DNA from 2 places in the Paraburkholderia yinzeri genome. Region 1 is predicted to be linked to the other one. Evidence: predicted binding sites of a transcription regulator. Region 1 holds the regulator's gene; the other holds the start of a gene.
The links. Region 1 encodes FliA, which starts transcription of late flagellar genes. Its sites were predicted from a motif close to CTAAAGTTTNNNNNNNNNNNGCCGNTA; they were not measured.

Region 1 (14,975 bases):
TGCGCGATCTGCTGCGAATAGGTGTTGACCTGCGACACCGCGTTCGAAAGCTGCGTATTCACGCTCTGACGCATGGCGTCGTATTGCTGGCCCGTCTCGTTGATCTCGGCCGCGAGCGTCTGCGCGTCGGAAAGCGCGGTCTGGAGCGTCGACGTGTCCGAGGGCGAGTTCGCGGCCGTCTGCATGCCCGTGAAAAACGCGGTAATCGACGAGGCGATGCCGGAGGTCGGGCTGCCCACGAGATTCGAGAGCTGCGTCGCGAGATTGTAGGAGGCCGTGAGCGAGCTGTTGGTGGACTGGGCGTTGTTGAGCGACGTGGTCAGGTACTGGCTGTACGCGCGCGTGATCGTCGCGGTGGTCACGCCGTTGCCGATATAGCCCGAACCCGAGTTCTGGCCGGTGGCCTCGGTGTAGTCCGCCGATTCGACGTCGTAACCCGCGGTGCTCGAGTTGCTGATGTTCTCGCCCGCAGTCGCGATACCGATCTGGGCCGCCTGCAAACCGCTCAAACCGATCGAGAAGATATTCGTGGTCATCCGTCGTGATCCTCGTGAACGTCCATCCGCCGGAGGCGGCCGCGTTGGGTGGACTCCCTCTTATAACGGCAGCGCGCGACGAAAATTGAGTGCCGGCGCGCGCAGCAAGCCGCGCGGGAAACGTTTGCCGCAACCGCGGCGGCGCCGTGCGGACCGCCATTGCGGGCCCGCACGGCCCGGCCCGGACGCAGCGGGTTCGCTCAGGCCCGCGCGAGCGAGCGGCGCTTCATTTCGAGCTGGGTGATATAGCGCTGCAGGCTGTTTTCGGTCGAACCCGGCAGCGCCTCGAAACGCATGCCGAGGTGATAGCGGCGCTCGCCGTTGGGCAGGTCGATGAAGCGCAGCACGACGAGCGCGAGATCGACGCGCAGCTTGCCGTACGCGCGCAGGTCGAGCTCGACGTCGGGCAGGTACGCGCCCATGCCGATCGTGCCGGCGCGCTCGTCGCTCGTGCGCAGACCCACGCCGCCGAGCGACACGTCATGCACCTCGAACGCGAAGCGCTCGCCGTCGGGCAGCGTGCCGCGGCACAGGCAAGGCTCGAGCACGGGCGTGTCGACGCGAAAATACTCGCGGCGCTGCACGTAGAAAAGCACCTCGGGGAACGACGCCTCGAACGCAGGCCGCCCTTCGAAATCGGTACGGCGCGGCGTGGGCGTGTTGAACTCCACGCGCACGCCGTCCGGCGACGCATGGAACTGGCATTGCGGCGTATCGAGCACGCCGGTGTTCTGGTCCGCTACGCCGCCCCAGTCGAACACGAAGGTGAGCGTGCGCGTGTTGACGTCGAGGATGCGCGTGACGAGCTGGCCGCCTCGGTATTGCAGGGTGAGGAAATCGCCGCGATTGGCGAGATTGCGCAACTGGACGCCTACCTCGAGCGGATTGCGGCGACCGAAATCGGGGATCTCGTCTTCGTCCCCAGCCTGGTCAGTGTGATTCGAGTGAACGGTATTCATGGGCCTGCCGGAATTTCGTGGACCTGAGGCACGCGGCCGGCGCGTACCTTCCGGGCGGCATGCGCCACCCTTTCTTTCCCATCTCGCCAGCTTTAGCGGCAAAGTCGCGCGAAAATTTAGGGTGCAGCACAAAAATATTACAGGCCGTGATATTTACGCCCGGCTTGCCGCGGCAGCCAGGCGCGGTCCTCAAGCCATCAGCTTCATGATCGACAGCAGCTTCTTCGCGTAGTGCGGGTCCGTTGCGTAGCCCGCGCGCTGCATGCCCTGCGCGAAGCCTTCCGCGCTGTGCGCGCTGTTGATGACGGAGGCGTAGCGCGGGTTGTTCTTGAGCATGCCCGCGTAGTCGGCCATCGCATCGTCGTAGGAGTCGTAGGCGCGGAACTTCTCCACCACGCGATGCGGCTGGCCGTTCACATATTCGGTCGTGACGGTCGACACCGTCTTGCCGGTCCAGTCCTTCGAGGCCTTGATGCCGAAAACGTTGTGGCTCGTCGTGCCGTCGGCCTTCTTGATCTCGCGCTTGCCCCAGCCCGATTCGAGCGCCGCCTGGCCGATGATGAAGCGCGCCGGAATGCCCGTTGCCGAGCTGGCCTGCTGCGCGGCGCTGGCGAGCTTGTCCACGAAGCCGTCCACCGAGGCGTCGCCGCTCGCGCCGGCGGGCACGAGCGCGCCGTTCGGGCCGTAGCCCGAGCCATTGCCGAGCGAGCCGTTGGCCGAAGCGTTGCCGTAGGCGCGCCCGAGCGCGTTGAGCATCGCGAGGTTGCCCTCGCTGCCGCCCGCCACGCCCGTCATTCCCGCGCCCTGGCCGGCGAGACCCGTGAGCGCGTCGGCTGCGCCGCCCGCTGCGTCCGCGCCCTCGGCGCCGCCCATGGTCCGCATGAGCTGCTTGAGCATGGCGTTGGCGACGCCGATGCCCTTGTCGGACATCTGCTGCGAAAGCTGCTGGTCGAGCATCGAGACGAAGTTGTCGCCGTCTTTCGAGTCGAGCGGGCCGTCGTCGGGCGTTGCTTCGCGCATGCTCTTGAGCATCATTTGCGTGAACACTGCGTCGAACTGCTTCGCCGCCGCCTTCACGCCCTGCTGCGGCGAGGCGTTGGCCGCCGCGCGCATCGCGTCGAAGCCCTGCACGTCCAGCGCGAAGCGGTTCGTGAGGTCGAGGCTGCTGCCGATCTTCGAGTTGTCCATCCGGGTTCCTTAGATGATTTCGAGGTCGGCGCGCAGTGCGCCCGCCGCTTTCATCGCCTGCAGGATCGACATGAGGTCCGCCGGCGTCGCGCCGAGCGCGTTGAGCGCCTTCACGACGTCCGCGAGATTGGCGCCCGCCGTCACGAGCTTGAGCGATCCGTTGTCCTGCTTCAACTGGATCTGCGACTGCCGCGCCGCCACCGTATTGCCGTTCGAGAACGCGTTCGGCTGGCTCACCACCGTCTGCGTGTTCACCACCACCGAGAGATTGCCGTGCGCCACGGCGCAGTTCTGCAGCGTCACCATCTGGTTCATGACGATCGAACCGGTGCGCGCGTTGAGGATCACCTTCGCCTCCGGCTGGGCCGGCGTCACGTTGAGATCCTGGATCTGCGCGATGAAGCCCACCTGCGCGGCGGGGTCGGCCGGGCCGCGCACCTGGATCGTGCGGCCGTCGAGCGGCATGGCCGTGCCCTGGCCGAACATGTTGTTGATCGCCGACACGATGCGCTGCGTCGTGTCGTAGTCCATGTCGTTGACTTCCATCTGCAGGATGCCGCCCTGCTGCGCCACGGGCGAAGGCACCGCGCGCTCCACGATCGCGCCGGCCGGAATGCGGCCCGAGTCGAGCTGGTTCACCTGCACCTTGCTGCCGTTGGCCGAGGCGCCCGCGCCGCCCACCGCCACGTTGCCCTGCGCCATCGCGTAGACCTGGCCGTCCGCGCCCTTGAGCGGCGTGAGCAGCAGCGTGCCGCCGCGGATGCTCTTGGCGTTCGCGAGCGAGGACACCGTCACGTCGATCTGCTCGCCGGGCCGCGCGAACGGCGGCAGCACGGCCGTCACCATCACCGAGGCGACGTTCTTCAACTGCATGCTGGCCAGCGCCTGGGCGTTCACGGTGGCGCTGTTCGAGGTGTTGTTGATCGAGATGCCGAGGTTCGCGAGCATGTTCGAGAGCGTCTGCATCGTGAACGGCGCCTGGGTGGTCTGGTCGCCGGTGCCGTCGAGGCCCACCACGAGGCCGTAGCCGATCAGCGGGTTGTCGCGCACGCCCTGGAACTGCACGAGATCTTTCACGCGCTCGGCGCGCGCGGGCGTGGAGAAGGCGAGCAGCGCCCCGCACGCGAACGCGACGCCCAGCGCCACGCCGAGGGCGGCGAGCATGTCTTTCACGCGCGAGCGGCGCGCCTGCTGGAAGCGGATCTTCACCATGGCGCGACGTTCAGGAAAAAGCGTTGCAGCCAGCCCATGGTCTCGGCTTCGTCGATCACGCCCTTCGCGGAGTATTCGATCTTCGCGTCGGCGACGTCGGTGGAAAGCACGGAGTTGTCTCCGGCAACGGTGTTGGGATTGACCACGCCGGAAAAGCGCACGAATTCGTTGCCCTGATTGATGAGCATCTGCTTTTCGCCGGACACGACGAGGTTGCCGTTGGGCAGCACGTTCGTCACGGTCACGGTGAGGACGCCCGTGAACGTGTTGGACGCGGCGGCACCGCCGGTGCCCGCGAACACGTTGGAGCCCGTGGAATTCATGTTCATCTTGCCGAACAGGCCGTTCAGGAAGCCCGAGCTCGTGGTCCCGAACTGCGTGGTGGACGAACGGTTCGTGTTGGCGCCCGACGACTTGGTGGCGTTGATGTTTTCCGAAATGATGATCGTCAGGATGTCGCCGATGTTGCGCGGACGCTGATCCTCGAACAGCGGCCGACCCGCATAGCCCGGGTTGAAGATCGCGCCGGGCGAGCTGTTGGGCGGCGGCGGCGGCGGCACGGCCGTCATCGGCTGCTGCGTGATCGGCTCCCGCTTCGGGTAATACGCGCAGCCGGCGAGCGCCATGAAGGCCGCGCCGGCCAGAAGGGCCGCCGCGCGTCTGCGAAGATGGGTAGGTACCGCCATGCTCTTTACCGCCTCGATTCCATGCCCGACATCAGATCGACATCTGGCTCAGGGTCTGCAGCATCTGGTCGGACGTGGTGACCGCCTTGCTGTTGATTTCGTACGCGCGCTGGGTCTCGATCATGTTCACGAGCTCCTGCACCACATTCACGTTCGAGGCTTCCACATAGCCCTGGTTGAGCGTGCCCGAGCCGTTCAGGCCCGGCGTCGAAACGATCGGCGCGCCCGACGAAGCCGTTTCCGACAGCAGGTTCTCGCCGTTCGACTGCAGGCCGGCCGGGTTGATGAACATGGCGAGCTGCAGCGAGCCGATGGTCGTGTTGTTCGACGAGCCCGGCGTCGTGACGGTGACCACGCCGTCGGTGCCGATCGTGAGCGAGGTGGCGTTGGGCGGAATCGTGATGGCCGGAATCACCTGGTAGCCGCTGGAGGTGACGAGCTGGCCCTGCTCGTTGGTCTGAAACGAGCCGTCGCGCGTGTAGGCCGTCGTGCCGTCCGGCATCTGCACCTGGAAGAAGCCGGCGCCGTTGATCGCAACGTCCTTCGAGTTGCCGGTCTGCTGCAGGTTGCCCTGCGTGTAGAGGCGCTCGGTCGCGACCTGCTGCACGCCGGTGCCGACCTGGCTGCCCGAGGGCAGCTCGGTCTCCTGCGTGGAGTTCGCGCCCGGCTGGCGCAGCGTCTGATACATCAGGTCTTCGAACACGGCGCGCGAGCCCTTGAAGCCGTTGGTGCTCACGTTCGCGAGATTGTTCGAGATCACGTCCATCTGCGCCTGCTGCGCATTCATGCCGGTGGCGGCGATGTAGAGCGATCGGTTCACGGTGTGTTTCTCCCCGTTTTAGCCCCATTCGGGCCGCGCGCGGCGCGGCCCGAATGGGGCGTGTAGGTGCCTGGTAGGTGCCTGGCAGGTGCCTGGTTGAATGCCTAGCTGAACTGCAGCAGTTGGTCGGCCGTCTGGTCGTTCTGGTCGGCGGTCGTCATCAGCTTTGTCTGCATCTGGAACTGGCGCGCGTTGGTGATCATCGAAACCATCGCGGCCACCGGATTGACGTTGCTGCCTTCGAGCGACTCCGGCGCGATCTGGACCGTCTGGTCCGCGTCGGCGGGGTTGCCGTCGGCCGTGCGAAAGAGGCCGTCGTCGCCGCGCGTGAGCGAACCCGCGGGCGGATTGACGAACTTGATCTGGTCGATCACCGCAATCGCGTAGGGCGGGCTGCCCGGCGCGATGGCCGAGACGGTGCCGTCCTGGCCGATCGTCACCTCGGAACCCGGCGGAACCGCGATCGGACCGCCGCTGCCGATCACCTGATAGTTGTTGGCGGTCACGAGCTGGCCGTTCTCGTCGACGTGCAGGTCGCCCGCGCGCGTGTACGCCTCGTTGCCGTCGGGGGTCTGCACGGCCATGAAGCCCTGGCCCTGGATCGCGATGTCGAGCGGATTGCCCGTTTTCGTGATCGCGCCGGGCGTCATGTCCGAGCCGGGCGTGGACGACAGCACGAAGGTGCGCGTCGTGTCGTCGTTTACGGTCGAGCCGTCGCCGTACGACATCGGCACGTCGCGAAAGTTGGCGAGCTGCGCGCGAAAACCCGTGGTCGAGACGTTCGCCAGGTTGTTCGCCACGGTGGCCTGCTGCTCGAGCGCCTGGCCGGCGCCCGTCATCGCTGTATAGATCAGTCGGTCCATGATTCGCCCGTTTCCTCAGGTGCCCGATGGGTGGTCGATCGCTGGCTTACATCTGCAGCAGCGTCTGGTCGACGGTCTGCTGCGTCTTGATGGTCTGCGCGTTCGCCTGATAGTTGCGCTGCGCGGTGATCAGGTCGACGAGCTGGTTCGTCAGGTCCACGTTCGACTCTTCCACCGAGCCGCCCGTGAGCGTGCCGTGGTTCGTGCTGCCCGGCGTCGAGACCTGCGCCACGCCCGAAGCCGCCGTTTCCTGGAACTGGTTGCCGCCCAGGTTCACGAGGCCGTTCGGGTTGTTGAAGTTGGCGACCACGATCTGGCCGAGCGCCATGGTCTGGCCGTTCGAGTAGTTGCCCGTGATGGTGCCGTCCGTGCCGATCGTGAAGTTCGAGAGCGTGCCGCTCGCGTAGCCGTTCTGCGTGAGGTTGTTCACGCCGTTCGCGCTGCCGTACTGGGTCGTGCCGTTGACGTCGATCGCGATGCTCTGGCCGGTGGCCGCGCCGTCGGTCGGGTTGATCTTCAGGTTGAAGACGCCGGAGGTGGCCGTGGCGACGCCGCCCGTCGTCGTGCCCGAGAGCGTGCCCGACGAGTTGAAGGTCATCGTGCCGAGGTCCGTCGTCGTGCCGTTGTTCACCGCATAGACTTCGGCCGAGCCGGTGGCCGACTGCACGTAGTACAGATTGACCGTCTGCGTGCCGCCGAGCGAGTCGTAGCCCGTGATCGAGGTGGAGTAGCTGTAGCTGCTCGAATTCGTGGGGTCGAACGGGGTGACGGTCGGCGCCGAGGCCTGGGCGTCCAGGTTCACCTGCGCCGAGACCGAGGTCGTGGCGAGCGGTGCGATGTTGGTGGTCGGCACCTGTAGCGGCACGGTCTGCGCGGTGTTGATCACGCCGGCCGAGTTCGCGGCATAGCCCATCAGCTCGTTACCCGCGGAATCGGTGATGTAGCCGCTCGAATTGAGCTGGAACACGCCGTTGCGCGTGTAGGTGAGCGTACCGTTGTTCGACATCTGGTAGAAGCCGTTGCCGTTGATCGCCACGTCGAGCGCCTGGCCCGTCGTGTCGATCGTACCCTGCGCGAAGTCCTGCTGCACGTTCGCCAGCGCCGCGCCGAGACCGATCTGGTTGTTCACCGAAGTCGCGAGCGTATTGGCGTAGACGTCCGCGAACTCCGCCGTGCTCTGCTTGAAGCCCACGGTGTCCGCGTTCGCGATGTTGTTGCCGATCACGTCGAGATCGTTCGACGCCGCAGCGAGACCGCTCAAACCTTGCTGGTAGCCCATGTTTTCTGCTCCGCGTTATGTCGTGATCATTCGATGCCGGCCACGCTCGACAGCGCGACCGTATTGCCGTTGGCGAGTTCGAGAGCCGCCGCGCCGCTCGCCTGCTGAACCACGCCCGTCACCTGGCTCGCGACGAGCGCGGTGGCCGTGGCGGACTGGCCGTTGGTCGTGGCCGAGGCGCTGATCGTGTAGGTGCCGGCCGGCAGCGCGGCGCCCGTCGAATCGGTCGGCGTCCAACTGACCGGCACCGTGCCCGCCGCCTGCGCGCCGAGGTCGATCGTGTTGACGACCTGGCCCGCCGAATTGGTGATCGTGAGCTTCGCGTCCGAAACCGCCGCCGGCAGCGACACGCCGATCTGCGCCGCCGTGTCGCCGGAGCCCGAGCTCGCGGCCGTGACCGCGAAGCTGCTGCCCGAAGCGAGCACGGTCGAACCCACCAGCAGCGCGGCCTGCGCGTTCTGGCTCGCGGAGAGCTGCGTCGAGAGCGACGTGAGCGACGTGTTGAGCTGGCTGATGCCCGACACCGTGTCGATCTGCGCAAGCTGCGAGGTCATCTGCGAGCTGTCCATCGGGTCGGTCGGGTCCTGGTTCTGCAACTGGGTGACGAGCAGTTGCAGGAAGGTCTGCTGCAGGTCGCTCGCACTCGTGCCGCTGACGGAGCTCGACGCGCTCGTGCCGTTCATCGTGTCGAGCAATTGCTGCGATACGGTGGCGGAGCTGCCGCCGATGGTGGTATTGGTGGTCAACGCGTTCTCCTGGGATGCGTTTCGTCTTTCGTTGCGTGTGATCTTGCGTAACGTTTGCCCGACCGGGCAGCCCGAGCCCCGCTCAGGTGCCGATCGTCAGGGTCTTGAGCATGAGCTGCTTGGCGGTGTTCAGCGTTTCGACGTTGGCCTGATACGAGCGCGACGCCGAAATCATGTTCACCATCTCCTGCACCGGATCGACGTTCGGCATCGTCACGTAGCCGTTGGCGTCCGCGGACGGGTTGCTCGGGTCGTAGGTCTGCTTCATCGGCGTCGGGTCGTCGATTACGCCCGTCACCTTCACGCCGCCCACCTGCTGGCCCGAGGCCGTGCGCGCGCCGCCGAGCGGGTCGACCCCGAACACCACCTGCTTCGCCTTGTACGGCTGGCCGTCGGGGCCCGTGGTGGAATCGGCGTTGGCGAGATTGGACGCCGTCACGTTCAGGCGCTGCGACTCGGCCGTCATGGCAGAGCCGGCAACGCTGAAAATATTCATCAGGGATGGCATGGTTTCGTTGACCTCACTGCAATGCGAACTCGTATCCCGGGCGCGGCGCGCCCGCTCGTCGTGCGCTGTCGTTGCGCTTCATCCTTAGCTCGAACCCGACGTGATCGCCGAGATCATGGTCTTGATCTGCCCCGAGAGCACCGTCATGCCCGTTTCGAAGTGCAGCGCGTTGTCGGCGAACTGCACGCGCTCGGTGTCGAGATCGACGGTGTTGCCGTCGAGCGCGGGCTGCACGGGGTTGCGGTACATCAGCGGGCTCGAGTACTGCGTGGTCGGGCCGCCCGTCGGGATCAGCTTTGCGTTGCCCATCATGTGGCCCGACTCGTCGGCCGCCATCGCCATGCCGCTCGTCACGCCCGCCGGCTGCGCCATCGCGAGCGGCGCGGCGCCGCCGCTTTCCGGCGCCGCCATGCCGGCCGGGGTCGTCGCGCCCGCCTGTCTGAGGGCGCCTGCGAGCGACGCGGAAAAATCGACGTCGCGCGCGAGATAGCCCGGCGTATCGGCGTTCGCGATGTTTGCCGACAGCAGCGCCTGGCGAGTGGCGCGCACGTCGAGCGCTTCGCGGCCGAAGGCGAATTCGGCGTCGAGTTTGTCCAGCATCGGCGTCCTCCGTTGCACGAAATGCACGAAATGAAAGGCGCGGCCGGCGCACGTGCGGAACGCGCAGACCTTTTCGCATGGAGAGGAATGTTAGGTGCGGCTGGCAAGAACCAATCGGACGAATAGCCGGTAAAGCGCCCCTCTATTCGACGCAAGCGCGCGAGGAGCGCCGCCTAGAATGCGATGCGTGTCAATGCATTAGAGGGAGAACGACGATGCCGCAGACTGCCCCTTTCCGTGCGCCGCGCGCCGGCATGGACCGGCGCTCGCGCGGCCGTGCGTTCGGCAGCCTCGCGCGGCTTCTCGCGCTGTGCTGCGGCCTCGCGTGCGCTGCGCTCGCGCAGGCGCAGTCGGCGGACGGACAGATCTATATCGCGGGGCCAGGCGATCGCAGCGGCGCCGATGCGGCTCGCATGAGCGCAATGCTCGCGGCGCCCGGCAGCGCCGCGGCAGCGACGAATGCGGGCGGCAATCCGGCCGCTTATCCGGCTGCACACCCGACTGCATACCCGGCCTACCCGCAAACGAACCCCGCGGCGCTCGCACGCCCGGCGACTCCATCGAGCGCGAGCGACGAAGCGCAGAACGGCACGATCACGATTCCGGGTCCGGGCGAACGAGCCGGCGCCAGCGCCGCCGACGCGCCGCAGGTCGTCACGATCCCCGCGCCCGGCACCGCCATGCCCACCCCGGCGCCGGCCGTCGGCGCGCGCTACGGCGCGAACGCGCTGCCTCGCGTGAACGTGGGCACGGCGGCAACGCGCGTGGCGCCGGTCGTCGTCGAAGCGTCGGGCACGAGCGCACCCGCTGCGAGCAATGCCGCCTACGAAGCCGCCAACGCGCGCGCCGCCGCCGTGCAGCGCTATGCCGCCGCGGTCGCGAACGCGAATCCCGCCGCGTCCGGTGCGTCCGGTGCGCGCGCCGCGCCGCCTCCCCAGAACGTCGCCATGGCGCCTGCCCAGCCGGTCCCGGCGGGGCAAGAAGACGGCGAAACGATCCGCAAGACCGCGCTCGCCTTCCTCCAGCAGCAGTCGGTCGGCTTGCCCGGCAATGTCGCCGTCACCGTCTCGCCCGTGTTCCCGCGCGGCCTGGCCGCGTGCGATTCGCTCGAAGCGTTCATGCCGCCCGGTGCGCGCACCTGGGGCCGCACGACGGTGGGCGTGCGCTGCATTGGCGCGCGGCCGTGGACGCTCTATGTCGCCGCGCGGGTTGCCGTGGACGTCACCTATTACGTCGCCGGGCGCCAGATCGAGCCGGGCGAGACGCTCTCCGTCGCCGATCTCGTGCCGCGCGAGGCCGACCTCGCGAGCCTGCCGCGCACCGTCGTCACCGACCCGTCGCAGGCTACCGGCGCCCTCGCGCTGCTGCGCATCTCGGCGGGCCTGCCGCTGCGCACCGACATGCTGCGCAGCGCGTCCTCGGTGATGATCGGCCAGACGGTCAAGGTGATCGCAGTCGGCGCCAACTTCACCATCTCGGCCGAAGGCAGCGTGCTCAACAACGCCGCGCCCGGCCAGCTGGTGCGCGTGCGTACGGCTGAGGGCCAGATCATTACGGGCGTCGTGAAAGACGCGAACACCGTCCAGATCCAGATATGAGCGCCAGCACACGTAACAGCATGTAACGGCAGGAGATTCGCGCTAAAGTTCGGGCCGCCGTTTGCCGATATCACGATCAAATCGATCAGGAAGGCCCATCGTGAAAATCGACTCCACCACCAGCAATGGCACGCTCCCGCTGCAGGACAGCGCGGCGCGTACGCAGCAAAGCGAAGCTGCCGGCACCACGAGCACGACCAGCGCCGGCGGCGCATCGGCTGCACCGGCGCAGGCTTCGTCGGGCAGCGCCGGCGACGATGCGAACGTGAGCCTGTCCGGGCTGTCGTCGTCGCTGCGTTCGCTCGCCGCGAGCGGTTCCGCCGACATCGACACGGCGCAGGTCGAGTCGATCAAGAGCGCGATCCGCAACGGCACCCTGCAGATCGACACCGGCAAGATCGCGGACGGCGTGCTGCAAACCGCGCGCGACCTGCTCCAGCCGGCCTCGGGAAATTAAGACCCGTACCCTTACCGTTTTTTACAGCGCAACGATGAAAGACGCCCTGCTAGCCACGTTGATCGACGAACATGCCACGGTGGAGGCCTTCGCCTCGCTACTCGCCGTCGAGCAGAAGGCGCTCACGACCTTGGGCGGCATCGGCTCGCTGCCGCAGATCGTCGAGCAGAAAACGACGCTCACGCAGCGCCTCGCGGGTCTGGAAAAGGTGCGCGACGCCGAACTCGCGGGCCTCGGCCTGCCGGCGGGCCCGAAGGGGCTCGAACTGGCGAGCAGGAACGACGAACGCATTGCGGGCCAGTGGGCGCTGCTCAAAGGCTCGACCGAGCGGGCGCGCCGCAGCAACCTCACGATCGGCATGATGATCCGCACGCGCATGGAGCATAACCGCCGCGCGCTGGCGATCCTGCGCGGCGACACGGGCAATTCCACGCCGATGCTGTATGGCCCGGACGGGCGTTTGCCGGCATTCGGGCTTTGAGAGGGGCCCTGACGGGCTCCGGGATTCGTCCGAGGCGGGCTGCCCCGAACGGGCGCTGAACAAAAAAAGCCGAAGCGTTTTGCGCTTCGGCTTTTTAGTTTCCGTGTGGCTTCGGGTGGTCTGGAGAAAACGCGCCCTCTTCAGTTCTCCGTCCCCGCCCACGCCATTTCGCGCAGCCGCGTGCGCAACCGCGCCACGGCCTGGCTGTGCAACTGGCACACGCGCGACTCGCTCACCTCCATCACCGCGCCGATCTCGCGCAGATTCATGCCGCGCTCGTAGTAGAGCGACATCAGCAGCTTTTCGCGCTCGGGCAGCCGGTCGATCGCCTCGATCAGCGCGCCGCGCAGGCTGTCGTCGAGCAGCGCCGAGAGCGGATCCGAATGATCGACGCAGTAGCGGTCGAGGAACGGCTCGTCCTCGGCGGAGCGGTCGAAGTCCTCGTAGTAGATGAGCTGGCTGCCGTGCAGGTCCTGCAGCATCGACTGGTATTCGTCGAGCGGCATGCTCAGGTGGTCGGCGATTTCGGTTTCGCTCGCCGCGCGCCCGAGGCGCTGCTCGACCTGATGGACCGCCGACTCCACCTCGCGCGAGGTGCGCCGCAGGCTGCGCGGCAGCCAGTCGTTGCTGCGCAGCTCGTCGAGCATCGCGCCGCGAATGCGCTGGCTCGCATAGGTTTCGAACTGCGCGCCCTGATCTTCCTTGTAGCGGTTGGCGGCGTCGAGGAGGCCGATCATGCCGGCCTGGATCAGATCGTCGAGGTCAACGCTAGCGGGCATCTTGGCGACGAGCTGCAGCCCGAGCCGCCGGACGAGCGGCGCATATTTCGCGAGCACGTCGGCCTGCGAGATTTTTCCTTGAGCGTTGTACATCGTGCTCTCCTGCATCATGTCCTCTGCAACGTTCCCCGGTGCCGCTCACGCGGGCTGTGTCGAAGGCCGCTGGGCGGGCGGGTCGGCCCGCCAGCCCGCATGGGCCGGTTCGGGCCCGGATGGAACGCCGGTAACGGTCGAAACGAATGCGTCCGCGGCAGCGGCTGCCGCGGCGCCCGGAAGGCGCGACGCGCCCGGCAAGCGCGACGACACCGCCGGCCGCATGGGCCAGTGCGGCAATGCGCCGGCGAGATGGCGAAAATCGCGTGCGGCCGCCGTCGACGGAAAGGCGTCGACGATGGAGCGCGAAAGCTGCACCGCGCGCGCCATGTGCGGGTCGAAGGCCACACAGCCCGCGCTTTCCAGCGCGACGCTCAGGTAGCGGCTCGCCACGCCCGCGAGGTTGTCGAGAGCGGACTGCGCTTCTTCCACGCTCGCCACCTGGTTGGCCAGCACGCGGAACTGCCCGATGGCGTGCGCGAAATGCAGACGCTTCACGCAGGCATAGGTGTCGGTGATCGACTGCGCGCAGACGCGCATCACGATCAGCACGTCGTGCGCGTGCAGGGCGAGCGGTGACAGGGCGCCTTCGGCGTCGAGCTGGGCATCGATCAGCACGACGTCGGCGGGCCCCGACAGCACCTTCTGGAGTTGCGCGCCGGTGTAGCCCGCGCGGTTGTCGCGCGAGGCGGCCAGCACGCCGAAGCCGAACGGATGACGCCCCACGGCGTCGGCCAGCGTCAGCTCGCCGCTCATCACGGCGGCAAAGTTGCCGGCGCCGCGCACGCCGCCGAGCATCGTGCACACCGAGCGCGGCCCGAGGCACTCGTCGATCACGAGCACGTCCTTGCCCTGCTCCGTGAGCGCGGCGGCGAGATTGACCACGGTGGTGGTGCGCCCCGGCTCTCCCGGGCCGCCCGTGACGGCGACCACGCGCGAACCGACGCGCGCCAGCAGCCGCCGCAGCCCTTCGGCCTGATCGATCACGAACTTATCCAAACTGAACCTCGTGGGCCTGCGAACCCGTGCGCAGCGAGAGCGCGGAAAGCAGCGCGGGAATGTCGTCCTCGTGCGGCACGAACGGCGAGTGTTCGCGCGGCACGCAGAACGCGCTGCGAATCAGGAAGCGGCGCGTGGCCACGTACAGGTTCTCGGGCACCTTCTGGCCCGTCGAAACGTAGTGCACGGGCAGCTTGTAGCGCAGCACCGTGTCGAGCGCGCTGCCCAGATTGGTCGCCTCGTCGAGCTTGGTAAGAATGCAGCCCGTGAGCGGCGCCTTGTCGGGCGAGCTCTGGTAAGCCTGCACGACTTCGTTGAGCGTGTCGCCGTGGCTCGTCGCGGACAGCAGCAGGAGCCGCTGTACGGGGCGGCCCGCGCCGCACAGCATGGCGATCTGGTCGGCCACGGCGCGGTCGCGCTGGCTCATGCCGATCGTGTCGATCAGCACGATGTGTTTGTTCTTCAGTTCGGTGAGCGCGAGCTGCAGGTCCGCGCCGTCGCGCACCGCGTGCACCGAAACGCCGAGGATCTTGCCGAAGATGCGCAGCTGCTCGTGGCCGCCGATCCGGTAGCTGTCGGTGGTGAGGAGTGCCACGCGGCTCGCGCCGAAGCGCATCACGCAGCGCGCCGCGAGCTTGGCCGTGGTCGTGGTCTTGCCGACGCCCGTCGGCCCCATCAGCGCGAACACGCCGCCACGCTCCATCAGCGCATCTTCGTTTTCCAGCACCGGCAGATTCGATTCGAGCACCGACTGGATCCACTCCATGCCGGCCTCTTCCGTTTCCACCGCGGGCAGGCGGTCGATCATCATCTTCACGAGCTGAGCCGAGAAGCCGGCCGCGAAGAGCTGCTTCGTGAGCAAACCCTGGAGCGGGCTGCGGCGCTGGCGCTCGCCCCACAGGAGGCCCGCGAACTGCTCTTCCATCATGCCGCGCATCGACGCGAGCTCGTTCATCACGGTCTCGTTGACCACTTGCTCGATGCGAGAACGGATCGCTTCGCTCACGCCTTGCGCTGCGCCCGCAGCCTCGGCAGCGGCGGTTGGCGCCGGGCCCACGGCCTCGGGACCGTGGCCAAGACGCGCGGCGGCGCGGCGTGCCGCGACTTCGGCGGCTTCGCGCGCCCATTCGGGCGTGCTGGTGTCCACGCCGGCCGGCCGCACCGGATCGGC
Region 2 (14,975 bases), 990 kb from region 1:
CGTGCTCGCGACGGACGTGATCTCGCCGATCGACGTCCCCGCGCACGACAACGCCGCCATGGACGGCTACGCGTTCGACGGCGCCGCGCTGCAAAGCCAGACCGGCGGCACGCTGACCCTCAAGGTCGCGGGCAAGGCCTTTGCAGGACATCCGTACGCAGGCGAGATCGCATCGGGCGCGTGCGTGCGCATCATGACCGGCGCGCCGATGCCCGCCGGCTGCGACACGGTCGTCCCGCAGGAACACACGCGGCGCGAGGGCGATTGCGTGACGTTCGCCGCGCAAGCCGTCGCGTGCGGCGCCAACCGCCGCCGCCGCGGCGAAGATCTCGCGAAGGGCAGCGCCGCGCTGCGCGCCGGTCGCATCCTGCGCGCCGCCGACATCGGCCTGATCGCCTCGCTCGGCCTCATCGACGTCGACGTGAAGCAACGGCTGCGCGTGGCCTACTTCTCGACCGGCGACGAATTGCGCTCGCCGGGCGAGCCGCTGGAAGCGGGCTGCATCTACGACAGCAACCGCTACACGCTGGGCGCCATGCTCGAGCGGCTCGGCGTCGAGGCCATCGACCTCGGCCTCGTGCGCGACGAGCCGGCCGCGCTCGCCGCCACGCTGAAGCAGGCCGCCGAATGCGCCGACGTGGTGCTGACCTCGGGCGGCGTCTCGGTTGGCGAAGCGGATTTCACGCGCCAGCAATTGCAGACGCTCGGCGACGTCGCCTTCTGGGGCCTCGCAATGCGCCCCGGCCGGCCGCTCGCCTTCGGCCGCATCTGGTCGGGCGGCAAACCCGGCACGGGACGTGCGGCGCTCATCTTCGGCTTGCCGGGCAACCCGGTCGCGACGATGGTGACGTTCTACCAGATCGTGCGCCCCGCCCTGCTCGCCATGGCCGGCGCCGCCCCGCAGCCCGTGCCGCTGATCCCGGCGCGCTGCGACGCGCCGATCCGCAAGCGGGCCGGCCGCACCGAATTCCAGCGCGGCCAGGCGCGCCGGGAGGAACGCGGCGAACGCGGCGAGTGGCGCGTCGTGCCAACGGGATCACAAAGTTCCGGCGCGCTCAGTACCATGAGCGAGGCAAATTGCTTTATCGTGCTCGCCCATGAAGCCTCCGATCTCGACGCCGGCGACGCCGTCGACATCATGCTTTTCGACGGACTCGTCTAGCACGAGCCAGCCCTTTCCAGCCTTTGCCGAATTCCATACGTCCACCACGCCATACGGACCGACTCACATGAAAAAACAGATCTCGTTCATTGCCGCGGGGCAGACTGCCAAGGCGCTCATCCTCGTGTATCTGACGTTCAGCGTGCCGCTCGTGCTGCTCGTCGCCGTTGTCGCGTTCCTGCGCTACGGCACCTTCGAACTGGCCACCGTCTTCAGCGCGCTGCTGCTCAACGCGATCGTCGGCTTCATCCTGTTGTGGATCGCCTGCCACGCCTATAACTGGGTCGCGGCGCGCTTCGGCGGCATCGAGATCCACCTCGCCGACGCGCCGGAAGAAGCGTAATGGCGGCCACGATCCGCACGGCCACGCCGGCCGACGTCGGCGCCATGCACGCGCTGATGTACGAACTGGCCGAGTTCGAAAAACTCACGCATCTGTTCGTCGGCACGCCCGAGGGGCTCGCCGATGCGCTCTTCGGCGCGCGTCCCGCAGCGGAAGCGCTGGTGGCCGAAGACGCCGGGAAGATCGTCGGCTATGCGCTCTTCTTCCACAACTATTCGACCTTCCTCGCCCGCCGCGGGCTCTACCTGGAAGACCTCTACGTGCAGCCGTCGCAGCGCGGCACGGGTCTCGGCACGGCCATGCTGCGCGCGCTCGCGGCCATCGCCGTGGAGCGTCAGTGCGGACGCTTCGAGTGGACCGTGCTCGACTGGAACCAGCCGGCCATCAGCTTCTACGAGAAGATGGGCGCGACTGTGCTGCCGGAATGGCGCGTCGTGCGCGTGGCTGGCGACGCGCTCGAACGCCTCGCCGCGCCGGCCGAACAGCCGGCCTGAGCCAGAGCACGCCGCTTACTCGTCGGCGGCGCCGTTGCGCAAGGCGTCGCCCAGCAGGTCCGTCGCTTCCTCGCCCGGCAGCGCCTCCACGTCGCGCAGCTTGCGATTCATCGCGCGCGTGCGCACCTCGGCGGCCTCGATCGAGCGCGTCACCGTCTCGAGCTGCGATTTCGTCTTCGCGAGCACGTCGCCGAACTTGCCGAACTCGGTCTTCACCGCGCCCAGCACCTGCCACACCTCACTCGACCGGCGCTCGATGGCGAGCGTGCGGAAGCCCATCTGCAGGCTGTTGAGGAGTGCCGTCAGCGTCGTGGGCCCCGCCACCGTCACGCGGAAATCGCGCTGCAGCAGGTCGGTCAGGCCCGGGCGGCGCAGGATTTCCGCGTAGAGCCCCTCGGTCGGCAGGAAGAGCAGCGCGAAATCCGTGGTGTGCGGCGGCGCGACGTACTTCTCCGCAATCGTGCGCGCCTCGGCCCGCACGCGCGCCTCCAGCGCGCGGCCCGCTTCCTCGATGCCCGCCGCGTCGGCGCGTTCCTGCGCGTCGATCAGGCGCTCGTAGTCCTCGCGCGGGAATTTCGCGTCCACCGGCAGCCACACGGGCGCGGCCGTGCCGTCGGCGTCTCCGCGCCCTGGCAGGCGAATCGCGAACTCGACGCGTTCGTTGCTCTTCGGCACCGTCGCAACGTTCTTTGCGTACTGGTCCGGCGTGAGCATCTGTTCGAGCAGCGCCTCGAGCTGGACCTCGCCCCACGTGCCGCGCGTCTTCACGTTCGTGAGCACCTTCTTCAGATCGCCGACGCCGGCCGCCAGTGTCTGCATCTCGCCCAGCCCGCGATGCACCTGCTCCAGACGATCCGACACGAGCTTGAACGACTCGCCGAGGCGCTGTTCGAGCGTCGCATGCAGCTTTTCGTCGACGGTGCGGCGCATCTCTTCGAGCTTCGCGGCGTTGTTCGCCTCGATATCCTTCAGGCGCTGCTCCAGCGTCGCGCGCACTTCGGCGAAGCGCCGGTCGTTCGCCTCCGTGAGCTGCGCGAGCTGCTGCGCCAGCACGCCGCCGAAATGGCGCAACGCGTTGCCCTGCTCCTCGCGCGCCTGCTGCGCCTGCTGCTGCAAGCTCTGGCGCACCGCTTCGAGCTGCTGCGCATTGGTCTCCGTCAGCTTGACGAGCTGCTGCGCGAAGCCCTCGATCTGGTTGTTCTGCACCGTCGCGATGCTCGTGAGGTGCGCGGCCAGCGCCTGCTGCACCTGAGCAAAGCCGCCGCCGAACTCGCTGCGCGAGGCCTGCGCCGTGCGCGCGATCTCGTTGCGCAGCTCGCGCTCGATGCGCTCGGCGGCGCGCGACTGCGTCTCGGTCGAAGCGGCAAGACGATCGCCCAGCGCGTCCAGCCCTTCGTGGAGCGCGTGCGCCGCTTCGGCTTCGTCACCCCGGCGAGCGCGCATCAGCGCGACGAGGGCGACGACGAGAGCAATCGCGACCAGCAGCGTCGCGACGGACATCAACAGCAAGGGACTCATGAACGGGCTTTCCCCATGACTTCAGGATTGATCGGATTGGGCGGGCGCCCCGCGCGCGGCCCCTCGCCCAGCGCGGCGATGAGGTTGTCGGCGGCAAGGTTCGCCATCGCGCGGCGCGTCGCCTCGCTCGCGCTCGCGATGTGCGGTGTGAGCACGACGTTGGACACCGTCAGCAGCGCCGGATGCACCTTCGGCTCGCCTTCGAACACGTCGAGGCCGGCTGCCGCGATGCGGCGCTCGCGCAGCGCCTCGGCCAGCGCGGCATCATCGACGATGCCACCGCGCGCGACATTGGTGAGCGTCGCCGTGGGTTTCATCAGAGCAAGCTCCGCCGCGCCGATCGTGTGATGGTTTTCCGCCGTGTAGGGCAGCACGAGCACAACGTGATCGGCCTCGCGCAGGAGCGCCTCCTTCGTGCGGTATTCGGCATTCAGTTCAGCTTCAATTTCCGGCGCGACGCGCGAACGGTTGTGATAGATCACGCGCATATTGAAACCCTGCGCGCGCCGCGCGATCGCCTGGCCGATGCGGCCCATGCCGACGATGCCGAGCGTCGAACCGTAGAGGTCCGGCCCGAGAAACATGTCGTACGACCACTTCTCCCATTTGCCCGCGCGCAGGAAGTGCTCCGACTCCGTGATGCGGCGCGCGGCCGCCATCATCAGCGCCCAGCCGAAGTCGGCCGTGGTTTCGTTGAGCACGTCGGGCGTGTTGGTGCCCAGCACGTTCGCAGCGTTGAACGCCGCCATGTCGAAGTTGTTGTATCCCACAGCCATGTTCGCAACCACGCGCAGGCGCGGCGCCGCCGCGAGCGTTGCGGCGTTGACCGGGTCGCCGGCCGTGAGCGCGCCGTCCTTGTCGGCGAGACGCCGCGCGAGTTCGTCGGCCGGCAGCGCGTCGCCGGTGTTCCAGTCCACCTCGAAATGCTGCTTGAGGCGCTCGATCACGTCGGGAAAAATGGGCCGCGCCACGAAGATCTTCTGCATCGTTGCTCTCCACTTCAGTTTCGGTTGCACACGCGGGCGACGCTCAGGCGAAAAAGAGCCAGGTCGCCGCCAGAAATATCGGCACCAGTATCGCGCAGGACCAGCCAAGATAGCCGAAGAAGCCCGGCATGCGCACGCCGCGCGATTCCGCGATCGCCTTCACCATGAAATTCGGCGCGTTGCCGATGTAGGTGTTCGCTCCCATCAGCACCGCTCCCGCCGAAATCGCCGCGAGCGTCTTCGCGCCCGATGTCATGAGCGCTGAAGCGTCGCCGCCCGCGAGATTGAAGAACACGAGCCAAGTTGGCGCATTGTCGAGAAACGACGACAGGAGGCCCGTTGCCCAGAAGTACATCGCGTCGTTGGGTCGGCCCGGCGCGTCGTTCACGAGGCGGATGAGGCCCGCGAACGCACCCGCCTCGCCCGCGCGCAGGATCGCGATGACCGGCGCGATGGTCACGAAGATGCCCGCGAAAAGCTTCGCGACCTCGGCAATGGGCGCCCAGTTGAACTCGTTGCCGGCGCGCGCTTCGCGCGGCGTGAAAACAAGCGACGCGACCGCGAGCAGCACGAGGCCGGCGTCGCGCACGAGGTTCTGCAATTCGATGTGCGCCCCCGGCACCGCGAACGCAATACCCGGCTTCCAGACCCCGCTCAGCAGCACGAGACCGATCGCGCCCGCGAGCAGCACGAAATTGAACTTGCCGCCGATGCCGAGCCAGCCTGTGTCGGGCGTCGGGTCGAGGAACGCGGCGCGCGTTTCGCCTTCGCGGCCGAAGAACCGCGCGTCGAGCACGTAGAACACGGCGAGCAGCACGCCGCAGACAAACAGCATCGGCAAGACGAGATGCTGCGTAGTCCAGAAGAAACCCACGCCGTTCAGAAAGCCGAGAAAAAGCGGCGGGTCGCCGAGCGGCGTGAGCATCCCGCCCGCGTTCGCCACGAGAAAGATGAAGAACACCACGACGTGAACGTTGTGGCGCCGGTTGTCGTTCGCGCGCAAGAGCGGCCGGATCAGCAGCATGGCCGCGCCGGTCGTGCCCATGACGCTCGCGAGCAGCGCGCCCAGCGCGAGGATCGCCGTATTCGTGCGCGGCGAGCCGTGCAGCGTGCCGTACACGCAGATGCCGCCCGCAATCGTATAAAGCGAGCCGAGCAGGACGATGAACGGCAGATACTCGTCGATCAGCGCGTGCAGGAACATCGGCCAGGTGGCGGCGATGCCGTGCGTCGCGGCGAACGGCACGAGGAACGCGAGCGCCCATGCGGCGGCGATCTTGCCGAAATGCCGGTGCCAGAATACCGGCGCGAACATCGGGTAGAAGGCGATCGACAAGAGCATGCCCGCGAAGGGCAGGCCCCAGGTGGCGGGGAGCATCGCGCCGTCGACGCCTTCGGCATGCGCGCAGGCAGGCAGCAGCGCCAGGACGGCGGCGAGCGCCGCGGCGCAGCGCTTGTGCGTCATTTACGCGCCATGCACGACGATGACGTGCACGCGGTAAGGTCCGTGCGCGCCAAGGATGATGGTCTGCTCGATGTCGCCGGTGCGCGACGGCCCCGAGACGAAGTTGACGGCGCGGGGCAACTCGCCGCGTTCGGCGCGCATCAGCGCGAAGGCGTCCTCGTGGCCCGCGACGATGCGCGACGCGGGCACGACGGCAATGTGCGTTTCGGGCAGCAGCGCGCCCGAGGCCCAGGTCTCGGGACTCGAAAGCAGAACGAGCGTGCCCGTCTCTGCCGTGGCGCAGAAGCAGCCTGTGAGGCCGACCAGATCGCGATCCTCGGGCTTGCGGAATTCGACGGCGAGGCCCGCGGCAGCCCAGTCGAGCGAAGCGAGCGTGGCCCAGGCCACTGCGTTGACGGCGAGGCCACGTTCGACGAGATAGCGCTGCGCGGCGGCCGGCACGGCGGCCATGCCTTCGACTTCCTCGACGGTGCTGGACATCTTCTGCGCTTCGCGCACGAAGCGCGCGACGAGGTCGCCTTCGAGCGTGGGCCGCGGCCCTTCGGGATGATGCGCAAGATAGTCGGCCACGGCCTCGCGCTCGGACGCGGCGGGCGCCGCCTCGCGGCCCTGAGCCGCGCGAATGCGCGCGAGTATGCTGCGGCGGGCGGCCGTGGTGTCCATGGGCGATCCTCGTTGCGTTGAAGAAAAGCGCTGCGCGCTCGCGCGCGGCATTGGTGCCGATTATAACGGGGCCACCCCGCTGGCCGCCTCGCCCCGTTTGCGGCGCTACTTGCCCGCGCTTTCTTCTTCGGTGGGCTGCTCGATGCCGAACACCTGGCGCAGATACGCGAGATAGGCCTTGTCGTCGCACATGTTCTTGCCCGGCGAATCGGAGAGCTTCGCGACGGGCTGGCCGTTGCAGCGGACCATCTTGATGACGATCTGCAGCGGCTGATAGCCGAGGTCGTTCGTGAGGTTCGTGCCGACGCCGAATGCGAGCCGGCAGCGCCCGCGAAAACGCTCGTAGAGCCGCAGCACTTTCGGAATGTCGAGCGCGTCCGAGAAGATCATGGTCTTCGTGCGCGTGTCGCAGCGGTTGTCCTCGTAGTGCTTGAGCAGGCGCTCGCCCCACTCGAAGGGATCGCCCGAGTCGTGGCGCGCGCCGTCGAAGAGCTTGCAGAAGTACATGTCGAAGTCGCGCAGGAAGGCCTGCATGCCGTACACGTCCGACAGCGCGATGCCCAGGTCGCCGCGATACTCCTTCGCCCACATCTCGAAACCATAGATCTGCGAGTCGCGCAAACGCGGCCCGAGCGCCTGGCACGCCTGCAGGTACTCGTGCGCCATCGTGCCGAGCGGCGTGAGATTGTGCTTCATGGCGTAGTACACGTTGCTCGTGCCCGTGAACTGCTCGCCGAGATCCTCCTTGAGCGTGAGGATCACCTCTTCGTGCCAGCGCTTCGAGAAACGGCGGCGCGTGCCGTAGTCGGCGATCTTGCAGTCGGCGAACTCGGGCTTCGCGCCGAGCAGTTCGATCTTGCGGCGCAGACGCTCGCGGCCTTCGTCGTATTGCGGATGGTGCTGCGTGTTGCGGAAGTAGACCTCGTTGACGATGGCGAGCACCGGAATCTCGAAGAGAATCGTGTGCAGCCACGGCCCCTTGATCTCGATGTCGATCTCGCCGTTGTTCTTCGGCGAAGGCGTCACCGAGATGTACTTCTCGTTCAGATGGAAGAGCGCGAGGAAATCGATGAAATCGCCCTTGATGAAACGCATACGGCGCAGGTAGTCGAGCTCGACTTCGGAAAAGCGCAGCCGGCAGAGCTTCTGGATCTCGCTGCGGATCTCGTCGACGTAAGGAACGAGATCGACGTCCGGCGTGCGGCAGCGGAAGCGGTATTCCACGCTCGCGGCCGGAAAGTGATGCAGCACCACCTGCATCATCGTGAATTTGTAGAGATCGGTATCGAGCAGCGAAGTAATGATCATGATGAGCCAGCCGGACTGCATTCTGAGGACGCGCGCCCATGTTACCCGAATGCGTACGCATTCACCGCCCTGCCGGGCATGCCCACGCGCGTTGCAGCGCGCTTTGCGAAGATTTCACGGTGACCGCGGCAGGGAGCCTGGGATGTCCCGGGCTGTGCCATAAACTAATCACGAAACGATATAAGCGCGCTTGCGGGCCTCTCGCAGCGAAAATTCGCATTCAGTTACAATAAGGGTTTCGGCCCACGCGCCTTCCCACGATACAAAAGCTTGCAGGAGCTGCCTGAATGACCCACGTTGTGACCGAAAGCTGCATCAAGTGCCGCTATACCGACTGCGTCGATGTGTGCCCGGTGGACTGCTTTCGCGAAGGTCCCAACTTCCTCGCGATCGATCCTGACGAGTGCATCGACTGCGCCGTGTGCGTGGCCGAGTGCCCGGTGAACGCCATCTACGCCGAAGAAGACGTGCCTGGCGACCAGCAGCATTTCACCGCCCTGAACGCCGAGCTGGCGAAGGACTGGCCGAGCATCACCAAGACCAAGGCCCCGCTGCCCGAAGCCGACGAATTCAAGGATGTGAAGGACAAACTCGCGCTTTTGGCACGCTAATCGCGCTGAACCCAGGCGCGTGTTGCGCCGTTGCGTTCCGGAACGGAATTGTTTTTGGGATGGCGCCGAGGTATTGACAGACCCATCCGTACCTCCTAAAATCTCGTTCTCTGCTTTTGTTGATCCCCGATAGCTCAGTCGGTAGAGCGCCGGACTGTTAATCCGTAGGTCCCTGGTTCGAGCCCAGGTCGGGGAGCCAAAGAATCGCAAAAGCCCGTTAACCACAACGGGCTTTTTTATGTCGTGAAGAGTTGCTGTATTGCTGTTCCCCGATAGCTCAGTCGGTAGAGCGCCGGACTGTTAATCCGTAGGTCCCTGGTTCGAGCCCAGGTCGGGGAGCCAAAAATCGAAGGCGTTGCGCGATTTTCGCGCAACGCCTTTTTCTTTTTTCGCGCCACCCTTGCGCAGCACGAGCTGTCGCGTGGCTTTGCCCGCTATCCGTGCACCAGGCACTGGCGGGCGAACCGGCCTGCCCGATAATGACGGTTCGCTACCCTCGGGAATCCGATATGTCCGCATCTCGATTCATCGCCCTGCTGAGCGGCACCGCCCTCGGCTTCGCACTCGCCACCGCCCACGCCGAACAGATCGGCAGCGTGAACACCAATTTCCACCTCACCGGCTCCGACCGCGTTGTCGTCGAGGCCTATGACGATCCGCAGGTGCACGGCATCACCTGCTATGTCTCGCGCGCTCGCACGGGCGGCGTGAAGGGTACGCTCGGCATTGCCGAGGATCCGACCGAAGCCTCCATCGCCTGCCGCCAGGTGGGCGCGATCTCCTTCACCGGGCCGCTCAAGCAGCAGGACGACGTGTTCAACGAGCGCATGTCCTTCCTCTTCAAGACCTTGCACGTCGTGCGCGTGGTGGACGCGAAGCGCAACGCGCTCGTCTATCTGACCTACAGCGACCGGGTAGTGAGCGGCAGCGCCAAGAACAGCGTCACCGCCGTGCCCGTGCCGGCGGGCACGGCGATCCCGCTGCGCTAGCGCCCTTCCCGCGCCGCGCCCGCTCGCCCGTCCGCTCGCGGGCGCGCTACACTGAAAGACGCCCGCCCCGATTGCTTGCCGCCATGACCACCCGCCGTTTCCGAGATTTCGCCCGCTACTGGCGCACACCGCTTTTGCCCGGCGCGGATCTCGTCACGGCCGAGTATCACGAGCACACGTTCGCGCCGCACTGGCACGAGGCCTACGCCATTCCCGTGATCGAGGACGGCGCGGAGTGCTACCGCTACCGGGGCGCGCAGTACGTGGCGGAAGCGGGAACCGTGCCGGTCATCCATCCCGGCGAGCTGCACACCGGTTCGCGCGCAGTGGACGAAGGCTGGCGCTATCGCGTGATGTACGTGCCGATCGACTATCTGCACGGCCTGGCCGACGAAATCGCCGGTCGAACGCAGCCGCTGCCGTGGTTCGGCTCCGAGGTGATCCGCGATCCCGATCTGGCCCGGCGTCTCTCCCACGCGCACCGGCTACTCGAAGCCGATGTCGACCGGCACCACGCGGCCCGGACCAGGGCCGATGCGGAAAATCCGGTCGTGACCGGCACACCGAGCCCCGGCAGCGATCTGCTGGGGGTGGAATGCGCCCTCGTCGATGCACTCTCGACCCTGCTCGCGCGCCATGCCCACACGGAGGCGGCACCCGTGCGCGCTTTGCCGGACGATCCGCGCGTGGAGACGATGAAGGCCCTGCTCGCCGCCGATCTCACGGCGCCATTGCGTATCGCCGATCTCGCCAAAGCGGTTGGCCTTTCGCCGTTTCATGCCACCCGGCTCTTCACGCAGGCCACCGGCCTGCCGCCGCACGCATGGCGCACGCAGTTGCGCCTGCAGCGCTCGCTCGCGCCGCTGCGCGCGGGCGCCACGGTCGCCGACGTCGCCAGCGCCGCCGGTTTCACCGACCAGAGTCACTTCACGCGGCACTTCCGCCGCATGTTCGGCGTGCCGCCGGGACGCTGGCAGGCACCGTAAGCGCCATTAGCACCAGTAGCACTATTAGCGCCGCCGCAAGAACGTACAAGCCAGGCGCCGGCCGGGGCGCTACGCTGTCCTCCAGTCTCAGGAGGACAACTTGACCACTCACCCCACCCGTTCCCAAGAGTTCGTCGCGGGCGCGCGCGACACGATCCCCATGATGGTCGGCGCCGCGCCGTTCGGCGTCATCTTCGGCACGCTCGTGACCTCGGGCCCGCTGGCGCTCTGGCATGGCCAGCTCATGTCGCTGGCCGTGTTCGCCGGGTCCGCGCAGTTCATCGCGCTCGGCCTGATTGCCTCGCACGCGAGTTTCGTCGTGATCTGGGCGACCACGCTCGTCGTCAACCTGCGCCACGTGCTCTACAGCGCGACGCTCGCCCCCTACGTTTCGCACCTGCCGTTGCGCTGGCGTCTCGTGCTGGGCGGGCTCCTCACCGACGAAGTCTTCGCCGTCGCCTGGGCACACTTCCGCCGCCATCCGCCCGGCGACGATGTTTCGCCCTGGCACTTCCTCGGCTCGGGCGTCGCGATGTACGTGAACTGGCAGATCTGGACCGCCGTCGGCCTGCTGTTCGGCGCCGCCTTCCCAGGCCTGCAGTCGCTCGGGCTCGATTTCGCGATGGTCGCCACCTTCATCGCCATCGTCGTGCCGCAGCTCGTCGCCGTGCGCTATGTGGCCGCTGCCGTCACGGCCGGCGCGCTCGCCTTCTTCTGGCAGGGCTGGCCGTACAAGCTCGGGCTGCTCGCCGCCGTGCTGGCAGGCGTCGTAGTGGGCGTGGCGCTGTCGCTGCCGCGTGCCACCCAGCGCACCGGACCGCGCACCGCCGCCGGAGCCCGCCAATGAGCTACGTCGTCTTGATCCTCGGCATGGCCCTCATCACCTGGCTCGTGCGCACGGCCGTCTTCGTGCTCGGCGAGCGGCTCGTGTTCCCGCCGCTCGTGCGCACCGCGCTCGGTTTCGTGCCCGTTACGGTACTCACCGCGATCATCGTGCCGATGGCCGTCTCGCCGCACGGTCACGGCGCCGAGCTTAACTGGCGCAATCCGCAGCTCGTGGGCGCGCTCGCCGCCATCGTCGTCAGCGTGCTCACGCGGCGGCCGCTCGTCACGATCGCGGTCGGCCTGGGTGTGTTCTTTCTCTGGCAAGGCGTCGTTTTGCGCTAAGGCGCGCGGCCGCGCGCCGCCTCCAGCCAAGCTTGTCTCAAGTTTCGCTCCGCGAGGCCGTTAATCCCGTCAAGGCCTGCTTTGGCGCCGTCGCCCGCGTGTTCGCATATTCGCGGAGGCGCCGCACGGCGTCACCCGGGCCGGGCGACAGCCAGCACGGCGCAGTGCGGCAAGGATCACACGGGGCAACCACAATGGGGCACATCACCCTCAATCTCAAGGACGAAACGCTGGCGTCGCTGCGCAAGGACTTCGACGCCTTCCTGCGCGTCTCGCTGAAGCTCGACCCGCAGTTCGCGACGCCGGCGTTCGAGGATTTTCTGCGCGCCAAGCTGCTGGACAACATGGTGCCGCTCACCGAGAACGCGGTGCACCGCATGCTGACGGGCGGCCAGTATGCCTGGGCAAAGCGCACGCTCGACAAGGAATTTCCCGAAGTCGTGTCGATCCTGATGCGGCAAGCGAGCGAGTTCGGTTTCGGTTTCGCCTCGCGCCCCGAATGGACGCCTGAGGAGCTGGCCAAGCAGTGCCGCGAATGGGCGGCGGCAATCGTGGACGAGGCGCAGGGCGAGCAGGTGCTGATCGATCCGCTCGCGGCGCAGATCAAGTCGTCCGTGCAGGACATGCAGACGCTGGAAGAGCAGATGCAGACGCCGGCCTGGCGTCTCTCGGAGTCGCTGCGCCAGCGTATCTACGAGGCGAAGATCGGCTGCGAGACGAGCTCGGGCAGCACGGCGCGCGAGCGCCTCGGTGAGCTGCGCGGCCTGTTGCGGCTCGCGATCACGCATGGCGTGTTCCAGAAGCAGGAGGCGCAGCAGATCATGGAGTACCTGCGGCTGCTCAAGCCTGAAATCTTCGTCGAGGAACCCGACGACATCTTCACGCGCCTCGCCGCGTGGCTGCGCAACTTCTTCGTGCCGCCGCAGCGCAGCCAGCCGCGCCGCCAGTCGAATTGAGGAGGGCGTCTGACCGCGGGGCGTCCAACTACCGGCGCCCCGAGCGGCCACCCTCGCCCGCCTAATCCCACATCTTCCTGAGCTTCGCACCGATCTCGATCTTCGCCTGCGCGGCGGCGGCAAGGCCGGCCGCGCTCGGCGGCGCGACGGCGGGCGCGGGCGGCCACGCGCGCGACTCGAAGAGCGGCAGCGCCGCCGCTGCAATGAAGCGCGTGCGCGAAGCCCATATGTGACGGTCGCCCGAGGCGGTCTGGTTGTGGACGTAGAAGCGCTGCGGCACGACGATGTGCAGATCCTCTTTCGCACGCGTCATCGCCACGTAGAGCAGGCGACGTTCCTCTTCCAGTTCTTCGTCGCTGCCCGCGCCGAGATCGGACGGGATGCAGCCATCCACGCCGTTGAGCACGAACACGTTGCGCCACTCCTGCCCTTTCGCGGAGTGGATCGTCGAGAGGATCAGGTAGTCCTCGTCGAGCAGTGGATTGGCCGATTCCGCGCTCGTGGCGTCGGGCGGATCGAGCGTAAGTTCCGTCAGAAAGCGCTCGCGCGAGGCATAGGTGCTCGCGATGCTCTCCATCTGCAGCAGATCCGCGAGGCGCACGGCCGCGTCCTCGTGGTTGCGCTCGAGGTGCGGCTCGTACCAGCGGCGTACGCGCTCGAACTCGGCGGGCCACGGCGTCGCGCGCCGGCCGATATCCTCGATCAGCGCGGCGAAAGCGGCCCAGTCCTCGGCGGCGCGCGGCGGCGGCGCAAACGCCGCGAGCGCTTCGGCCGCGCGATACGCGCCCGTGCAGGCCGCGACCTGGTCGAGCAGCCGCGCGGCCGTCGCGGGCCCGACGCCCGGCAACAACTGGGCGACCCGAAAACCCGCCACGCGGTCGAGCGGATTCTCCGCCCAGCGCAGCACCGCGAGCACGTCCTTGACGTGCGCGGCATCGAGAAAGCGCAGTCCGCCGAACTTCACGAACGGGATGTTGCGCCGCGCGAGTTCGATTTCGAGCGCCGCGCTGTGGTGAGCGGCGCGAAACAGCACGGCTTGCTGCTTGAGCTTCATGCCCGTCTCGCGCGCCTCCAGAATCTGTTCGACGACGTAGCGCGCCTGAGTGGCCTCGTCGGCGACCGTCACGAGGCGCGGACGCTGCGCCGAGGGCCGGTCGCTCCAGAGATTCTTCGTGAAGCGCTCGCGCGCGGCATCGATCACGGCATTCGACGCGGCGAGGATGGGCTGCGTCGAGCGATAGTTGCGCTCGAGCGTGACCTGGCGCGCGGGCGGATCGAACTGCGCGGGGAAATCGAGGATGTTGCGCACTGTCGCGCCGCGAAACGAGTAGATGGCCTGGGCGTCGTCGCCGACCACCGTGAGGCCGCGTCCGTCGGGTTTGAGCGCGAGCAGGATGGCGGCCTGCAGGCGGTTGGTGTCCTGGTACTCGTCCACGAGCACGTGATCGAAGCGGCCCGCCAGATCGGCGGCAAGCGAGGGCTCCGCGGCCATGTGCGCCCAGTAGAGCAGCAGGTCGTCGTAGTCGAGCACGCTCTGCTTCTGCTTCGCATCGACGTAGGCCGCAAAGAGCGCCTTCAATTGCGGCTCCCACTCGAGGCACCACGAAAACGAGCGGTTCAGCACGTTCACGAGCGTGTCGCCGGTGTTGACGACGCGCGAATAGATGGCGAGGCAGGTGTTCTTCGACGGAAAGCGCCGCTCTTTCGCCGAGAGACCCAACTCGTGGCGCACGAGGTTCATCAGGTCGGCGGAATCCTCGCGGTCGTTGATCGTGAAGGCCGGCGAAAGGCCGATCTGCTCGGCGTATTCGCGCAACAGGCGCGCGCCGACGCCGTGAAACGTGCCCGCCCACGTGAGTCCCTGCGCGAGCGCGGCCGCCGCGCCCGGCACGCCCGCGGCGATGCGGCCCACTCGGCGTTTCATTTCCTCGGCCGCGCGGCGTGAGAACGTGAGAAGCAGGATGCGATGCGGATCGGCGCCGTTGACGACAAGATGCGCGACGCGATGCGCGAGCGTATTGGTCTTGCCCGACCCCGCGCCGGCAATCACGAGGAGCGGCGGGGGCAGCGTCGCGCCGGGCGCGAAACCGTCCGGGCCGCCATGCTCGACAGCCGCCCGCTGGGCGTCGTTGAGCTTCGAGAGCCAGTTGGCAACCTCAGTGGAAACTGCGGTGGCAACGACATCGCTCGCGGCGGGGTTTTCGACTACGCTGGACACGGCAGTGGGCGTCTGGAAACAAGGGGCGACGCATACTGTATATCCATACACCCCACGCCGGCAAGCACCGATCCTGATGCGATCTGGCAGTATTCAGGCTCAAAGCCTC

Region 2: a site for FliA is predicted at 11,729-11,755, ahead of WJ542_RS09035 (DUF4088 family protein). Genes of this name have one in related genera too.

What each region holds. Positions count from the first base shown of each region.
Region 1 is NZ_JBFOCJ010000001.1:898,855-913,829, reverse strand. Features, by position in the region: gene flgK (flagellar hook-associated protein FlgK) at 1-536, opposite strand, end outside; gene WJ542_RS04415 (flagellar brake protein) at 737-1,495, opposite strand; gene flgJ (flagellar assembly peptidoglycan hydrolase FlgJ) at 1,685-2,683, opposite strand; gene WJ542_RS04405 (flagellar basal body P-ring protein FlgI) at 2,693-3,847, opposite strand; gene WJ542_RS04400 (flagellar basal body L-ring protein FlgH) at 3,889-4,581, opposite strand; gene flgG (flagellar basal-body rod protein FlgG) at 4,613-5,401, opposite strand; gene flgF (flagellar basal-body rod protein FlgF) at 5,506-6,264, opposite strand; gene flgE (flagellar hook protein FlgE) at 6,311-7,543, opposite strand; gene WJ542_RS04380 (flagellar hook assembly protein FlgD) at 7,570-8,289, opposite strand; gene flgC (flagellar basal body rod protein FlgC) at 8,372-8,797, opposite strand; gene WJ542_RS04370 (flagellar basal body protein) at 8,882-9,397, opposite strand; gene flgA (flagellar basal body P-ring formation chaperone FlgA) at 9,613-10,995, shown strand; gene flgM (flagellar biosynthesis anti-sigma factor FlgM) at 11,096-11,452, shown strand; gene WJ542_RS04355 (flagella synthesis protein FlgN) at 11,487-11,933, shown strand; gene WJ542_RS04350 (RNA polymerase sigma factor FliA) at 12,074-12,805, opposite strand; gene WJ542_RS04345 (MinD/ParA family ATP-binding protein) at 12,851-13,804, opposite strand; gene flhF (flagellar biosynthesis GTPase FlhF) at 13,797-14,975, opposite strand, start outside.
Region 2 is NZ_JBFOCJ010000001.1:1,885,545-1,900,519, reverse strand. Features, by position in the region: gene moeA (molybdopterin molybdotransferase MoeA) at 1-1,162, shown strand, start outside; gene WJ542_RS09105 (hypothetical protein) at 1,230-1,505, shown strand; gene WJ542_RS09100 (GNAT family N-acetyltransferase) at 1,505-1,999, shown strand; gene WJ542_RS09095 (DNA recombination protein RmuC) at 2,015-3,517, opposite strand; gene WJ542_RS09090 (2-hydroxyacid dehydrogenase) at 3,514-4,503, opposite strand; gene WJ542_RS09085 (sodium:proton antiporter) at 4,547-5,968, opposite strand; gene WJ542_RS09080 (LutC/YkgG family protein) at 5,969-6,631, opposite strand; gene pncB (nicotinate phosphoribosyltransferase) at 6,737-7,939, opposite strand; gene fdxA (ferredoxin FdxA) at 8,227-8,550, shown strand; tRNA gene WJ542_RS09065 (tRNA-Asn) at 8,674-8,749, shown strand; tRNA gene WJ542_RS09060 (tRNA-Asn) at 8,817-8,892, shown strand; gene WJ542_RS09055 (CreA family protein) at 9,060-9,539, shown strand; gene WJ542_RS09050 (helix-turn-helix transcriptional regulator) at 9,623-10,525, shown strand; gene WJ542_RS09045 (AzlC family ABC transporter permease) at 10,686-11,372, shown strand; gene WJ542_RS09040 (AzlD domain-containing protein) at 11,369-11,692, shown strand; gene WJ542_RS09035 (DUF4088 family protein) at 11,887-12,648, shown strand; gene WJ542_RS09030 (ATP-dependent helicase) at 12,710-14,866, opposite strand.